DNA from 4 places in the Latilactobacillus sakei subsp. sakei DSM 20017 genome. Region 2 is predicted to be linked to each of the others. Evidence: predicted binding sites of a transcription regulator. Region 2 holds the regulator's gene; each other region holds the start of a gene.

Region 1 (4,218 bases), 580 kb from region 2:
GTACTGATCCGTTCTAAAATTTGTGTGGCAATCACTTTTTTGGAAGCCAATGGTAATGCTTCTGGTGCCTGATTTGGTCGTAAAAGAGTGACCGCATTTTGGTCAGCGCCAAAGCCCCGGTCGGTTTGGCTGACATCATTGGCCACTAATAAATCGACCTGTTTAGCCGTTAATTTGACTTGCGCGTGCGCCATCAAATCATTGGTTTCAGCTGCAAAGCCCACTAGATATTGCTTTTTCTTTTCTTGACCCAACGTCGCTAAAATATCCGGCGTTCGATTGAGTTCAAGCGTCATATCAGTTTGACCAACTTGTTTTTTAATTTTTTGTGAAACGTATTGCGCCGGTTTAAAATCAGCGACAGCGGCTGCCATAATCACGACATCCGCTTCATTATATAAACTAGCAACGGCCCCTTGCAGTTCGGCTGCCGTTCGGACATAGATGACTTGTGCCAGATTAGCAGGGACAGCCAGTTCTGGCCGCGTACTAATCAAAGTAACCTTAGCGCCCATTTGAGCCGCCATTTCAGCAATCGCATACCCCATTTTACCAGATGACCGGTTGCCAATATAGCGAACCGGATCCAAAGGTTCCTGCGTCCCACCGGCCGTCACTAAAACCACTTTATCTTGCAAACGATTAGGGGTTAATTGGCGGTAAACATTACTCATAATCACATCTTCTTCTGGAAAACGCCCTTGGCCTTCATAGCCTTCCGCTAAAAAACCAGTAGCGGGTTGCACAATCGCAATCCCATCTGCTTTTAATTGTGTTAAATTGCGTTGTGTCGCAGGATTTAACCACATATGTTCATTCATAGCGGGCACCAATAATTTAGGCGCCGTAGTTGCCAAAAGTGCCGTGGTCACGAAATCATCTGCAATGCCGTTCGCTAATTTGCCAACAATATTGGCCGTCGCAGGTGCAACAATTGCCAATTCGGTCCAGTCAGCTAAGTGAATGTGGGCGACTTGTTCTGGGTGATTCATCGTCATTAAATCAGTTAGCACTTCTTGCCGCGTTAATGTCGCAAAGGTCAATGGTGTCACAAATTCGGTGGCAGCCTGCGTCATTGCCACGCGGACAATTGCCCCATTTTTAATCAACTGACGCACTAAACTAGCGACCTTGTACACCGCAATCCCACCGGTTACGTAAACCGTAACGTGTTTGTTTTCTAAACTCACCATTTTAAAAACCTCCTTTAAATAAAAAAACCGCCTCTTAATTTAGACATCCCACGATGAATAAACTAAAAATGCGGTTCGCTAATTATTCTTATTCGCCATCTTTTTGAGAAAGCTTATCCATTTTTTCAGCATCTTTTTCAAGCATCAATGAATCAGGATCAATGGTTACATTGCCAGCAGCAATTTCTTCCATTGCCATCCCTACGGTTTTAGGTGATTTGTATTCTGATAACATTTTCAAATCGCCAGCTTCGATTTGATGTGCTCGCTTGCTTGCTAAAACGGCTAATGAATAGCGTGAGTTAACATTTTCTAGTAACTTATCAATTGAAGGATATACAATCATTTTATTATTCCCCTATCATTTTCTTATATTGATCAATCACACGTGGTACTCGTAAGTGTTCACTCTCAATAATCTTTTCAATCCGTTGAACGGCGTTTGGAATTTCATCATTGACAACAGCGTAATCATAATTTTCCATCATCCGAATTTCATCGGCTGCTTTTTGCATGCGCTTATCAATCGTTGCTTGATCGTCAGTGCCACGTTTTTGGATTCGATTGCGTAATTCCAATAAATCAGGCGGTGTTAAAAAGATAAACACGCCATCTGGACACTTCTCACGAACCTGCATCGCACCTTGGACTTCGATTTCTAATAAGACATCGCGGCCTGATTCTAAGGTTTGATTGACATACTTCATCGGTGTGCCGTAATAATTATCAACATACTGTGCATACTCTAGCATACCATCATTTGCAATTTCTTGCTCGAATTCTTCTTTGCTCACAAAATAGTAGTCAACACCATCTTGTTCGCCTGGTCTTGGCTTTCTAGTCGTCATCGAAACTGAATAGTGAAAATCACGAAATTCATCTTCTAGCATTGCTTGACGGACAGTTCCTTTACCAACCCCTGATGGGCCAGATAAAACGATCAACATTCCTCGATTGGACATCTACGTAATTCCCTCTTCTTTTATAAAATAGTTAAGTTCTATTTTATCACTAGATGACTGCCAATTACAAGTCTACTTTAGGTTCATCTCATTTAATATTGTTTGCAATTGTGCAACTTCCTCATTGGTGAGCGTGATGCCCTTGCCCATCTTCGCATGATCGGGTGCCCAGTCCCGTAAATCAAACTTAGGTGCGCGACCATTCCAAGCAATTAAGTTCAATTCTTTCTTCCAGCCCGCCTTATTTTCACTAATGGCCCCAATTTCAGCCATAATTTCGTAGTTGATATCACTCATCAAATCACCCTTTCTCATCGTTTAATCTATTATACACGAAAAAAATTTAAATTTGCGCTTGCAGATTAGAACATTTGTTCGTATAATGGAAATACAAACAAATGTTCGGAGGACAACACGTTATGGAAATCAAACAATCAGCAGTAGTCGGCTTTAGTCATGAATTGGTGAAACGGTATCAACGCTTTTTCGAACTCGATGATGCCCAAGAATTAATCGAACAACCCCAGATGCAACCTAGCCAAATTCAACTTTATATGATGCAAGCTTTTGATCGCCATTACCGTTTGGCTATCCAATTTAACGTGGCCGAGCACATCGAACAAGTCAATGGGCGCTTGATTAAACAACTTGATGATAAAACTTACTTGTTAAAAGAAAATCACTCTAATCTTTATAAAATCGTTACTTTAAATCAAATTCGCTACATCTCAAAAAATAACTAACAATAGACGATGACCGTTAAAGAAGGGGTTAGGACAACAAGTCCTAACCCCTTCTTTATTAAGCTTGTCTAATCTGTGCTTTAGCAGTTTCTGCGAGGTCCACTAATTCTTGGGCGTGTTCTAGCGTTAATTCCGTCACTTCTGTCCCCGCCAACATACGAGCCAGTTCAGCAACGCGTTTTTTACCGGTTACCTTTTGGATTGATGTTTCTGTGCGGTTTTGTTTAATTTGTTTTTGAATTTGGTATTGATGATCACTCATCGCCGCTACTTGTGGCAAATGCGTAATACAGAGGACTTGTGAGTGTTGGGCAATTTCGCTAATTTTATTGGCAATTGCTTGCGCAACACGCCCACTGACCCCAGTATCAACTTCATCAAAAATAATGCTGGTAACGCCTTGTGATTCTGAGAAAATCGTTTTAAGCGCCAACATCAATCGGGATAATTCCCCACCAGAAGCAGTCTTGGCAAGCGGCCGTAGCTTCTCACCCGGATTAGGTTGAATATAAAATTCAACTTTGTCCCGACCGCTGCGCATAAATTGCTGATTATCAACCGTGGCAAATTCAACTTTGAAAACCGTTTTAGCCATATAGAGAGCTTTGAGTTGTTGGTGAACAGCCTTTTCCAACTGTTGAGCAGCAGCTTGGCGTTTCTCAGAAAGAACGGCTGCTTCTTGCAGCAATTGGGCTTGTTGTTGTTCAAATTGTTGCTCTAATTCGCTTGCATTGGCTTCTGTGGCCTGCATCGCTTGCAATTCTTTGGTAATTTGCGCCCCATAAGCTAAGATTTCAGGAATTGAATCGCCATATTTATGTTCGAGATTATTGATCGTTTCTAAGCGCTGTTCAATTTCATCCAAGCGCGCTTCGTCCCATTCAAGATTATCGACTTCCCGACTAATATCACTACCGCTATCTTGCAGTGTGTAATAGCCTGTTTGTAGATTATCGGCAATTCTTTTGAATTCAGGATCTAATTCCGCGATTTCTTGCATCTGATTCATCGCAATCGCGATTTGATCTAGCGCGTTGCCTTCTTCACCAGATAAAATGGCGCGACTAGCTTGCAAGGCCTGATTAATCCGTTGGAAGTTGCTGAGTTTCGCGCGTTCTTCGATTAACTTACTTTCTTCATCTGGTTGTAATTGCGCGGCGTCAATTTCATTAGTTTGAAATTTAAGCATATCAAGGCGTTGGGCCCATTCCTGCTCATTTTGTTGTTTCTTCTTCAACGCTTTTTCCGTTTGCCGGTAAGCCTGATAGGTTTCTTGATAGGCCGCCTTAGCACTCGCCAAGGTTGTGTGGGCAAACTCAT
Region 2 (4,218 bases):
TTGAATGGCATCTGGCTTTTCAATAATCGTGCTGGTTTCTTTTAATAATGATTCAACCCGATCATAACTGGCATTGCCACGTTCAAGCACATTGAATAAACGACCAATCGCAAACATTGGCCAAACTAAGGCTGCGATATAACTGATAAAAGCAATCAATTGGCCAATTGTAATACTGTGGTTCATGACCAACGTTCCACCATAAATAATTGTAACGAGGTACGTTAGCCCGATAATTAAACTAATCGCTGGATCAAATAAACCATCGATAAAGTTGACGCGCTTGTTAATCGCAATTGTCTTCGTCACAATTTGGTCGAAATCATCGATATCCGCTTCTTCTTGACCAAACGTTTTTAAAACTTTGATCCCAGAAACACTCTCTTGCGTCTTATCATTTAATTTCGAAAAGGCTGCTTGTGATTCTCTAAAAGCGGTATGCAAATGCGTCCCTAAGCGTCCTGAAGCCACTGCTAATAATGGCATTGGAATCAAGGCCATTAATGTTAGCCGCCAATCGACAAAAATAATCATCGCGATGATGGTCGTCCCACCCGTAATAATCGAATCCGCAAACGTTAAAATACCGGCGCCCGCCACTTGTTGAATCGCGGTTAAATCATTGGTCGCATGGGCCATCAAATCGCCAGTCCGGTGTTTCTGGAAGAAAGTTGTGTCCATCTTCATAAAATGCCAGAACAAACGACTCCGCAATGTCCGTTCTAACTTGGCTGCGCCACCCCAGATACGAGTCCGCCAACCATAGCGAAAGAGATATTGTAAAATCGCGGCTGCTAATAAGACCCCAATCCACATTAATAAGACCGATGCCTTCAACTTTCGGGCAGCCATTAAATCAATTAACGTCCCAATCACTTTTGGTGGCACGATTTGCACAATTGCAACTAGGACTAAAAAAATAACCCCTAATATATAGCGGCGATATTCTTGTTTAAAATACCAGCCTAACTTCTTAAATATACCCATAAAATATCTCCGTCTTCAAAATTAGATAATCCTCATTATAGCAATCTTAGTTCAGTGGGACAATTATTTCTCTTCCAATAAAAAGAGGGTTCCATACAAAAATAAGTTTTTGTACGAAACGCCTCTTTAATTAAGTCATGTTTATTTTTTGCTACGTTTTTGTTGTGCTTTCATTGAGCTCATCATCTGGTTTAATTTCTTTTCAGATGGTTTTTGCCCCATTTGCATCATCATAGCTTTCAACATATCTTCATTAACTGGTGGATTTTCTTCGAAATATTTCTTCATGTAAGCACGTGCGCCGAAAAAGCCAGCAACTGCACCTAATAATGCCCCAATGACAAAAATTAATACGCCTATTCCAATATTCATATCTTATGCACCCCTTCCTCATTCAGTTCACTTAAATATTCTACACATTATTGCACTAAAAAGAAAGCGGAATTCCTAGATTAATCGTCACGTAAACCCTTTTCACGTTGGATGTCCTTCACTTTTTCAGGTGTGACTTCCTTACCTTCTTTATCATAAACTTGTAGCATCTCAACTTGTGAACGGAAACTAGAACGGAAATCCTTCAAATAAGCGTCCCGTAGTTCTTGACGTTCCGCTGTTTCTTCGGGTGTTAACCCTTCTGCCTTTGCTTTATGTGCTAATTCATTGATACGATCGAGTCGTTTTTGATCCATTGCCATCATCGGCCTCCAAATTTAAACTTTTATCCTATTTTGGACTAAAATGCTCAAAATGTCAAAAAATACGAACACTTGTTTGAAATCCGCCTATAAATATGCTACTATATGCTTAATAGAACGAATGAGGTGCGCTTATGACTAAAACTGAATCCAAACAATTAGAGGTCTTACGTTTTATTCACGAACGTGTTCAAGACAAAGGTTACCCACCAACGGTCCGCGAGATTTGCGAAGCCGTTAATTTATCGTCCACTTCTACTGTCCATGGCCATTTAGCCCGACTTGAGAAGAAGGGCTTATTACAAAAGGATCCCACTAAGCCACGGGCGATCGAGTTAACGCCCGCTGGCCTAACGGCAATTGGGGCGACACCCCAGAAAATCCCAGTATTAGGGGTGGTTACTGCCGGTGTGCCTATCTTAGCAGTTGAAGAAGCAACTGATTACTTCCCGCTTCCACCTAGTTTGCAAACCGAACAAGATTTGTTCATGCTAACAATTCGTGGTGAAAGTATGATTAACGCCGGTATCTTAGATGGCGACGAAGTTATCATTCGCAAGCAATCAACCGCCGATAATGGCGATATTGTCATTGCGATGACTGCCGAAGATGAAGCAACCTGCAAACGGTTCTTCAAAGAAGCAGATCACTATCGTCTCCAACCAGAAAACGATACGTTTGAACCAATCATTTTAAATGAAGTCAGCATTCTAGGGAAGGTCGTTGGCCTTTACCGGGATCGCATGTAATAAAAAAAGAAGTTCGCTTAGGCGAACTTCTTTTTTTATCTGTTTCTCTTTAACGTGCTTTCATCAACTACTTTCTGCACTTTGCTATATCAGTCAAATGTTCAAAAGCAACCTGTTGATGGCGCACTTCTTTATTAGTATTCCATTAATTTGAAAATATCATAGTCCTTAATCTTTTCACGGCCGTTTAAGTCCTTCAATTCGATGAAGAAGGCTGTCCCAACAACGATACCACCTAGTTCTTCAACCATTTTGATTGTTGCGGCAATTGTGCCACCGGTTGCTAATAAGTCATCTGTTACTAAGACTTTTTGGCCTGGTTTAACCGCGTCTTTATGCATATATAATGTTGATTTACCATATTCTAAACCATAGCTAGCTGAAACTGTTTCGCGTGGCAACTTACCCTTCTTACGAGCAGGTGCAAAACCGACACCTAATTTGTAAGCAACCGGGCAGCCAACAATAAAGCCCCGGGCTTCAGGGCCAACGATCATTTCAACGCCTTTGTTCTTAGCGTATTCAACAATTTTATCCGTTGCTGCTGCGTATGCTTCACCATCGGACATCAAAGGTGAGATATCACGAAAAGTAACGCCAGCCTCCGGAAAATCCGGAACACTTGCGACATAATCTTTAAAGTTGATTGACATATATAATTCGCTCCTTAACTCTTTTAGCGATTTGCTACTGCTGGGAGAGTTGCTAGCCAGTCTTTCACCTCGGTAAAGGTTGAATAAACAAGCTGTTTTTCCATTTCAATTTTAGCTAATCGTTTTTGATAACTTGGTGCACTTTCCAGTGCATGCTTTTCAGGTTGTAACTCGGCCGTAATCAGACCACGTTCTATTCTAACAAATCCGAGGTCAAAAAACACCTGCAACATGAAAATCATTAACGGTAATTGTAATTTTAAATACGCTGCTAATTCTGCTAACCGCGCTTTTTCAATATTTGGATGTTTCCGCAAGTAAACTAAGAAAGTCGCAAACTGTTGTTTTGTCGGCATTCCTTCTAAATAAGCAGAGTGTTTAGCATAAAAAATCAAGCTTAATTTAGCGGCCTGTTGTTGTTGATAAAATTGTTCAAAAGCAGTTAAATCAGCTGGTTCATCAACTACAATTAGCTCTTGGCTAGTAGCAACTTGTTCATCGGTCGCTAACAGCGCCTGACTCCCTGCCGGTAAATAAGACTGCAGTTGCTCGCGCATTTTATCATTAAAAAAGACGTAGTCGCCTGTTGATTGGAATAATTGCTTCGTCAGACGATTGCTGCGTTGATCAAGTACGACTTGCCCACTTGTAGCAAGGTCTTTTACCATTAATTGCAACGTTGTCTGGCCACGCCAAGTATTCTCACTCAAACTCCCGACTAATTTCACATCTTCAGCGGCAGTTAAATCGGGCATCAAAGCCCCTTTATTGAAAGCTAAAACTGCTAATTGTTGTTGTTGATCGACCGCCATCATCTTCAAATGCTTCTGATCAGCACCGATTTGTTTGACATCGGCTAACTGGGGCGCGCTAAGTTCAATCAACGGTTCTGGATTATCACTGCCAAAAGGTGCCAGTTGTTGCAATGCTTGATATAAATCAGGCGTAATATCAGCTAGCGTCAGCGCCAAATCAACTGGTAATGGTTGGCGTCCTGTTAAATCTAACTGATTAACTTGCGCATACTCGTTCATTGCAGTTTGAATCAACGCTAATTGATCAACCTTAGCGGTCAAGCCAACTGCCATGTGATGGCCACCAAAATGAACCAATAATTCACGGTGTGCATCTAAC
Region 3 (4,218 bases), 870 kb from region 2:
CTGCTAAAGCGCCATCGATGACACCGGAGCGGCCCTTATTTGAGCAACCCCAGGCATTGGCCGAGTGGGATCAGAAGTACGCGACAGAAGCGGTTGGAAAGCCGTTTGGTGATCAAGTGATAGACGAAACGGACGAAAGTGAAGAAAACGTAGTCGAACCCACTGTTCGGTTCCCAGAGTTACGCTACATTGGGCAACTGCATAGTACTTTCTTATTAGCGGAAGGCGAAGATGGCTTTTATATCTTGGATCAACACGCTGCGCAAGAACGGATTAAGTACGAATATTACCGAGAAAAAATTGGGGAAGTCAGCACCTCTGTGCAAAACTTGTTAGTACCACTTGTTTTGGAATATCCGAATAGTGATGCGCTAAAGATTCAGGAAAAAACTGAACTTTTAGCCTCAGTCGGAATCCAATTAGAAAATTTCGGGCAGAATAGTTTTGTGGTCCACAGTCACCCAACTTGGATTGAACAGGGACAAGAGGAAATGACGATTCGTGGGATGATTGACGATGTTTTAAAAGACGGTCGCATTAGCATTGCCCAATTCCGTGAGAAGACGGCGATTATGATGAGCTGTAAGCAATCGATTAAAGCGCACCATCATTTAGATGATACCCAGGCTAAAGCACTTTTAGCTGATCTAGCGAAGACCGAGAATCCGTTTAATTGTCCCCATGGGCGCCCGGTTTTGATTCACTATACGCAAAAAGATTTGGAAAAGATGTTTAAACGGATTCAAGAACCACATCATAGTTGGGAGGGCGAATAATGTTTATTTTAGCATCGCAATCACCGCGCAGACAGGCACTATTAAAGCGCGTTGTAAATGACTTTGAGGTACAACCAGCACAGATTGATGAACACGAAACACCGCTAACGACACCGGGCGATTATGTCCAAACTTTAGCGCAACGCAAGGGTGAAGCAGTCGCGGTTCAATATCCAACGGCGACCATTCTAGCGGCGGATACGGCGATTAGTTTTCAAGGAACGCTTTATGGCAAACCCAAGGATCGCCAAGACGCCTATGAAATGCTGCGCCAGTTAAGTGGTCAGACACACCAAGTGTATACCGGATTGTGGCTGATGAAAGACGGTCTGGTGCAACAAAAGGTTGTCCAAACCGACGTTACATTTTGGCATTTAAGCACCGCCGAGATTGAACAGTATTTAGATCAGAATGAATATGCGGACAAAGCAGGTGCCTATGGGATTCAAGGCGCGGGTGCGCTATTAATTAATAAGATTAATGGTGACTTTTACAACGTGGTTGGCTTACCAGTCAGCACCGTTGCAAGAATGTTGCAGGATTAAGAGGAAATAAAAATGATGAATGTGGCAGTTTTTTGTGGGGCCAGCAGTGGCCGTCGCCCGGTTTATACACAGGCCGCCAGCGATTTAGGCCATTGGTTAGTCAAACGACAAGATCAATTAATTTATGGTGGGAGTCGGGTTGGCTTGATGGGTACGATTGCCGATACCGTTTTAGAAAACGGTGGTCGGGTAATCGGTGTGATGCCTGAATTCTTAAATCAACGAGAACCAGCGCATGCTGGCTTAAGCGATTTGGTGATGGTTGACAATATGGCCGAACGGAAATCAAAAATGATTGAATTAGCCGATGTCTTCATCGCTTTACCCGGTGGACCAGGTACGTTAGAAGAAATGAGCGAAGTGATTTCGTGGGCGCGAATTGGCCAGCAAGATGGCCCCTGCATTTTCTACAACGTAGCGGGTTATTATGATTTATTACAACAATTCTTAGCCCACATGGTTGAAGAAGGCTTTTTAACACAAGGCGATTTTGAAAAATACTTGTTTACCGATTCTTTAACTGAAATGGCGACGTTTATTGTGACTTATCAACCACCAAAAATACGAGAATATTAATCATTGGGATTGGGACCGAGTATGATGGGCCTGATCCCAATTTTGATGAAACGTGCTCTTCACACCAACTTCCTGTGCTTTGCCGACACTTGTCAAATCAACGATTGCATCGTTAATTCGCCAAGTTAAGCAAATGCTCGGAAGTTACCCGGTGTGAAGAGCACTCTTAGCCAAATCGTTTTGAATCACACTCTGTATTTATGGTACAATTTAGCAAGCAAATATATGTTCTCGTAAAGTAGGTTAGATTATGTATGAATATTTAAAGGGTTTAGTGACGGCGGTTAATCCGTATTACGTTGTTTTGGAAGTCCAAGGAATTGGCTATCAATTACAAGTTGCCAACCCATATCGGTATACGGAATCGATGAGCGAAGTGGTTCAAATTTATGTCCACCAAGCGGTACGCGATACTGATATTACGCTTTTTGGTTTTTACGACTTAGATGAAAAACAACTTTTCCAAAAATTAATCAGTGTTTCCGGAATTGGTCCCAAAAGTGCCTTGGCAATTTTGGCTAACAGTGATCATTCTGGCTTAATTCAGGCGATTATGAACGATGATATTGGGTACTTAACGAAGTTCCCAGGCGTCGGGAAGAAGACGGCCCAACAGATTGCCTTAGATCTTAAAGGTAAGTTAGGTGATCTAGAACAAAGCGCAACGTTAGTCGGCCAAACGGCAATTGATTTAGGCAGCCAAGGCGATTCACCTGAATTAAGTGATGCACTAGCGGCCTTGAGTGCGCTTGGTTATTCCGCACGGGAAGTCAAAGCGATTACGCCTAAGTTAACTGATTTTGCAGCGCAAACAACTGATCAATATCTCAGAGAAGGTTTGCGGTTATTGATGAAGAAATAAGGAGGACTTTAAATGGCAGATGAGCGAATTGTTTCAGCCGAAAACGATGATTTTGCTGAAGCAAGCATTGAAAAAACATTGCGGCCACAAGTCCTTGCACAATATATCGGTCAAGATCGGGTTAAAAATGAATTAGCGGTCTATATTGAAGCGGCCAAAAAACGGGAAGAGTCCCTCGATCACGTTTTACTTTATGGCCCACCAGGTTTGGGGAAAACCACGTTAGCGATGGTGATTGCCAACGAGTTGCAAGTCCAGATTCGAACGACGAGTGGTCCTGCAATTGAGCGGCCTGGGGATTTAGTGGCGTTATTAAACGAGTTACAACCTGGGGATGTTTTATTTATTGATGAAATTCATCGCTTACCTAAGATGGTTGAAGAATTACTTTATTCAGCGATGGAAGATTTCTACATCGATATTGTGGTTGGTCAAGGGCCCACCGCACATCCCGTCCATTTTCCATTACCACCGTTCACATTGATTGGCGCGACGACGCGGGCGGGCTTATTGTCTGCGCCATTGCGAGATCGTTTCGGGATTGTGGAACACATGGCTTATTACACGGAGGCTGATTTGATGGACATTGTGCAACGCTCAGCCGGCGTCTTTAATATGTCGATTGTGCCAGATGGTGCGTTAGAAATCGCACGTCGCTCGCGAGGGACGCCGCGGATTGCCAATCGGTTGTTGAAACGAACTCGAGATTACGCACAAGTGGCTGACCAAAATACGATTGATCAGGCGATTGCTGATCACGCATTAAGTCAGCTGCAAGTTGATATTCGGGGCTTAGACGGTGTCGATCGCAAAATCCTCCAGATGATGATTGATTATTATCAAGGCGGACCAGTCGGTTTAAAAACCATTGCCGCCAATATTGGTGAAGAAAACGAAACAATTGAAGAAGTTTACGAGCCTTATTTACTGCAAATTGGCTTTTTAAAACGAACGCAAAGAGGCCGGCTGGTAACGCCGGCTGGTTATGCCCATTTAGGCATGCCTTATCCAGAAAAATAGAAAGAGGTAACCACATGGTATCCACAGAAGATTTTGATTACAATTTACCAGAAGAATTAATTGCACAAACACCAATGATTGAAAGAGCAGCATCACGTTTATTAGTGATGGATCACGAAACTGGTGCTTTAGAAGACAAGGTTTTCTACGATATTATTGACGAATTAAACCCTGGCGATGCAGTTGTCATGAACAACACGCGTGTTTTACCAGCACGTTTATACGGTGTTAAACCTGATACTGGTGGTCATGAAGAAGTCTTGTTATTAAACAATACGCATGACGATGAATGGGAAGTTTTAATGAAGCCTGCTAAACGGGCTAAAGTGGGGACTGAAGTTGTCTTTGGTGATGGCCAATTAAGAGCCATTGTCACTAAGGAACTTGAACATGGCGGTCGGATGATCGAATTTAAATACGACGGCATCTTCATGCAAAT
Region 4 (4,218 bases), 420 kb from region 2:
TGTTATAAAAATAACGAGGCCCAACACAGCAATTAATAAGAGTAACCAACCGGCAACTAGCACGCGACGACCTAAGCGACGATTCTCAGCGAGGTTGAAAAGTAAAAATGATTTATTTTGGTAGTAACAAAGTACACCGCCTAATAGAGCGATGACTACCAAAAATAAAATAAGGACAAAAGAAATCAAAAGAAAACCTCCTAAAAATTGTCAACAAAAAAGGGCCAACGCAAACGTTAGCCCTGTCAAAGTCATTGGACTTTGGGAAATCTAGTGGTACCGTAGAAGCTTCCCGATAGTTGAGCCCGCTTTAATATGCAGGTGGGTCAGACTATTGTTAGACTTGGTTCCTTCATGAAAAAGTATACACTTGCTAACAACTCGTCCATCCCATTAACGAATTACTTGATCGGTCAACATAAGGTGGGAAGACGCGCATACCTTAGAAATCCTACTATTATAGTAGCACGCTTATGGGATTGGTGCAACTTTTTTGTAACCGTTCACTTGTGGCGGCTTGCTTGTCTCAGCCGTTCAAGTTGTTGTTTTAAAACTTGCTCGTATTTACCAGTTGCTTTGGCTTCGTAGTAATGACTCCCTAAAAGTTTTGTCGGGAGGTAATCTTGTGCGACCCAATCATTGGGATAGTTGTGTGGATACTTGTAGTCTACACCATGACCAAGCTTAGCAGCACCGGCGTAATGGGCGTCTTTTAAATGCGCGGGCACTTCACCGGCCTTACCGGCGCGAATGTCGCCTAACGCATTATCGATTGCTGTGATAGCGGAGTTTGATTTTGGTGAGAGACAGAGATCAATCACGGCAACTGCCAATGGAATCCGTGCTTCGGGGAAACCTAATTGCTTGGCGGCTGTTACTGCTTCAACGGTTCGAGCGCAGGCTTGCGGATTAGCTAAACCAACGTCTTCATAAGCCATCGTCATCAAACGGCGACTAATGGAAGGCAGATCACCGGCTTCAATTAAGCGGCCCATATAATGTAAAGCGGCGTCAACGTCGCTACCGCGAACAGATTTTTGAAAAGCCGAGATGACGTCATAGTGCGCATCGCCATCTTTATCATGGGTAATGGCCTTTCTTTGAACGCATTCCTCAATGACAGCAATATCAATGTCGATTAAACCAGTTTCTGGGTTTTTAGGTGTCGAGCGGACGGCTAATTCTAGCGCGTTTAAGGCACTTCGAAGATCACCATTGGTGACTTGTGCGAGGTATTTTTCAGCCGTTTCATCGAGGTTAACGGGTTCATCGCCCAAGCCTTTTTGCGGGTCGGTTAAGGCCCGCTGGATGGCGACGTGAATATCGGCTTCATTAAGTGGGTGAACTTCAAATATCTGGGTCCGACTCCGAATGGCGGGGTTGATCGTGATGTAGGGATTTTCGGTAGTAGCGCCAATTAGAACAATCCGACCGCTTTCGAGATGGGGCAGTAAGAAATCCTGTTTTGTTTTATCGAGCCGATGAATTTCATCGAGTAATAAAATAACAGTGCCACTCATTTTAGCTTCTTCAGCGACAATTTGAAGATCCTTTTTACTATCTGTTGCGGCATTCAGCATCCGAAAGGCGTATTGCGTACTACCAGCAATGGCGCTGGCAATACTGGTTTTTCCGGTGCCAGGTGGGCCATAAAGAATCATTGACGAGAGTAATTTGGCATCAACCATTCGTCGAATGATTTTTTGCGGACCCACTAAGTGTGTTTGACCCACAATTTCATCGATATTTGTGGGGCGCATACGATATGCGAGTGGTTGTTGCATAGCTGTCATCCTTTAAAATAATGTTTACCATTAGTATAACACGTGTCAAAAATTTAACGACGAACAAGCGTTTTAAAAAACGGTGGGGATGTGTATAATGGGGATACAACTTTGAATAAAAGAGGCCTCGATATGTCCAATCAACTATTTGAACAAATTCAACAATTACATTTAGCCCCACTTTTAAATTGGGGGGCCTTCGGGATTGAAAAAGAAGGGCACCGGGTGACAGCCGTTGGACAATTAAGTCCGCTAAGTCATCCAGCGAGTTTGGGTTCTCGTGATTTTCATCCGTACATTAAAACTGATTTTGCCGAAATGCAGACGGAGTTGGTTAGCGATACCTTCGATAATACCGACGAAATCATGCAACAGCTAGGTGCCTTATCAGAAGTACTTGAGATGAATCTAGCCGACGATGAATTGATTTGGCCCCTCAGTATGCCACCTGTATTACCAAGCGATGAAACGACGATTCCAATTGCAGACGTCGCACCAGATGCGCGTGCTTACCGTGATTACTTAGCCAAGCGGTATGGTCGTCGGCTACAGATGATTTCTGGCGTTCACTTTAATTTTAGCCTGGCCCCAGCCTTAATCGCGCGCTTATACGATGAGGTCTATCATGATCAATTTGCAACGGTGAAAGATTTTAGCGATATGTTGTACTTACAAATCGCACAGAATTATAGCCAATACCGGTATTTATTAACTTATTTATTTGGTGCTAGTCCGATTACTGAAGCACTTTTTCAAACAGATACGACGAACTTGCCAGATTATGCAGTCCGCAGTTTACGTTCAAGTCAACTCTTTGGTTATGCCAATCATGACTTGGTAGTCTCGTTTGAATCGGTTGCTGCGTATCACGATTCATTGGAACAGGCAATTAGTAAGAAACAATTGATTTCAGAACGTGAATATTACGGCAGTGTTCGGTTACGTAGTCACGGCCATCTCGCCCAAGACGGTGTTGATTATCTTGAATTCCGCGGTTTTGATTTGAATCCATTCGCTGCAAGTGGTGTGACACAAGAACAACTTGATTTCTTACATCTGTTCTTTACGTACTTATTATCGTTACCTAAGGCTGTTGAAAGTTTAACGGCTCGCATGGCGGAAGGGCAACAACTAAATGAGGCGATTGCGCTTGAAGATGCGACGAAAGCATCGGCACAACAAGCTAATATGCAAATATTGATGACTAATATCCGTCAATTTATCACGACTTATCAATTGGATCAACGATTTATTGATGCGTGGACAGTTATGAATGAACGAGTTAATGATTTCAAACAGACATTGAGTTATCGACTAGCCCAAGAAGTCCAAGACGATTCTCTAACCGCTTTTGCCATGCAGCAAGCACGGCAATTTAAACGCGAATTAACCGAGAAACCATTCCAATTACAAGGCTATACGGATATGGAATTATCAACGCAAATGTTAATGCTAGATGCCTTTCAAAAAGGGCTCCACGTTGCCGTATTAGATCGCAGTGATCAATTTGTCGAATTGACCTACCAACAACATCATGAGTTGGTGAAAAATGGCAATATGACCAGTCTCGACCGTCTAATTAGTTGGCCGTTGGTGGATAACAAAGTTGTTACCAAGATTGTCTTGGCCAACCAAGGTATTCGCGTGCCAGCCGGTGCTGAATATGCGGATTTAGAAGTTGCTAAGCGCGACTACCAAGCGGCCTTTGGGCAACGGGCGTTGGTGATTAAGCCCAAGACTAGTAACATGGGGGCCGGTATTACGACCTTTTTAACACGGCCATCAGAAACTGATTTTGTTACAGCCTTTAAACTCGCGCAACAATACGACCAACAGGTGTTAGTTGAAGAGTATATCGCCGGTTCAGAATACCGTTTCTTAGTCATGGATCATCAGGTGCAAGCCGTCTTGGAACGCGTGCCTGCCAATGTTGTTGGCGATGGCCGTTCAACAATTACGCAATTAGTCGCTAAGAAAAATCGGAATGAGTTACGTGGTGAGGATCACCGCACACCGCTCCAAAATATTCGCTTAGGGGCTCGTGAACAATTGATTTTGAAACAACAAGGTTACCAAGTCGATGATGTGCCAATGCGTGGGTCGCAGGTCTTCTTATTACAAAATTCCAATATTTCAAATGGTGGGGATTCCGTTGATGTGACGGATGATATCGATAAGAGCTATTTTGCAATTGCTGAAAAGGTTGCGGAAATTCTTAATCTGAACGTTACCGGTGTTGATATCATTATTCCTAATTTATATCAACCGTATGATCCTGAACATCCTGAAATGGCGGTTGTCTTAGAAGCTAACTACAATCCAGCGATGTTGATGCATCTTTTCCCAATGATGGGGCAACAGCGCCGTGTGACAACTAAAATGTTAACGATGTTGTTCCCTGAAATGGATTAATTTAAAAAGAATACCAAAAAAG

The links. Region 2 encodes LexA, which represses DNA repair genes until DNA is damaged. Its sites were predicted from a motif close to CNAACANNTGTTNG; they were not measured.
Region 1: the regulator LexA is predicted to act here: its motif matches at 2,547-2,560, upstream of LEUCM_RS08770 (YdbC family protein).
Region 3: the regulator LexA is predicted to act here: its motif matches at 2,116-2,129, upstream of ruvA (Holliday junction branch migration protein RuvA).
Region 4: the regulator LexA is predicted to act here: its motif matches at 1,845-1,858, upstream of gshAB (bifunctional glutamate--cysteine ligase GshA/glutathione synthetase GshB).

The regions. Positions count from the first base shown of each region.
Region 1 is NZ_AP017929.1:1,749,712-1,753,929, forward strand. Features, by position in the region: gene coaBC (bifunctional phosphopantothenoylcysteine decarboxylase/phosphopantothenate--cysteine ligase CoaBC) at 1-1,193, opposite strand, end outside; gene rpoZ (DNA-directed RNA polymerase subunit omega) at 1,282-1,539, opposite strand; gene gmk (guanylate kinase) at 1,544-2,155, opposite strand; gene LEUCM_RS08770 (YdbC family protein) at 2,228-2,452, opposite strand; gene LEUCM_RS08775 (hypothetical protein) at 2,575-2,898, shown strand; gene recN (DNA repair protein RecN) at 2,957-4,218, opposite strand, start outside.
Region 2 is NZ_AP017929.1:1,174,591-1,178,808, reverse strand. Features, by position in the region: gene LEUCM_RS05930 (ABC transporter ATP-binding protein) at 1-987, opposite strand, end outside; gene LEUCM_RS05925 (YneF family protein) at 1,129-1,359, opposite strand; gene LEUCM_RS05920 (DUF896 domain-containing protein) at 1,440-1,682, opposite strand; gene lexA (transcriptional repressor LexA) at 1,817-2,431, shown strand; gene LEUCM_RS05910 (adenine phosphoribosyltransferase) at 2,566-3,084, opposite strand; gene recJ (single-stranded-DNA-specific exonuclease RecJ) at 3,108-4,218, opposite strand, start outside.
Region 3 is NZ_AP017929.1:106,842-111,059, reverse strand. Features, by position in the region: gene mutL (DNA mismatch repair endonuclease MutL) at 1-776, shown strand, start outside; gene LEUCM_RS00660 (Maf family protein) at 776-1,321, shown strand; gene LEUCM_RS00655 (LOG family protein) at 1,334-1,897, shown strand; gene ruvA (Holliday junction branch migration protein RuvA) at 2,148-2,759, shown strand; gene ruvB (Holliday junction branch migration DNA helicase RuvB) at 2,772-3,779, shown strand; gene queA (tRNA preQ1(34) S-adenosylmethionine ribosyltransferase-isomerase QueA) at 3,794-4,218, shown strand, end outside.
Region 4 is NZ_AP017929.1:1,599,046-1,603,263, reverse strand. Features, by position in the region: gene LEUCM_RS07980 (hypothetical protein) at 1-189, opposite strand, end outside; gene LEUCM_RS07975 (replication-associated recombination protein A) at 504-1,784, opposite strand; gene gshAB (bifunctional glutamate--cysteine ligase GshA/glutathione synthetase GshB) at 1,917-4,196, shown strand.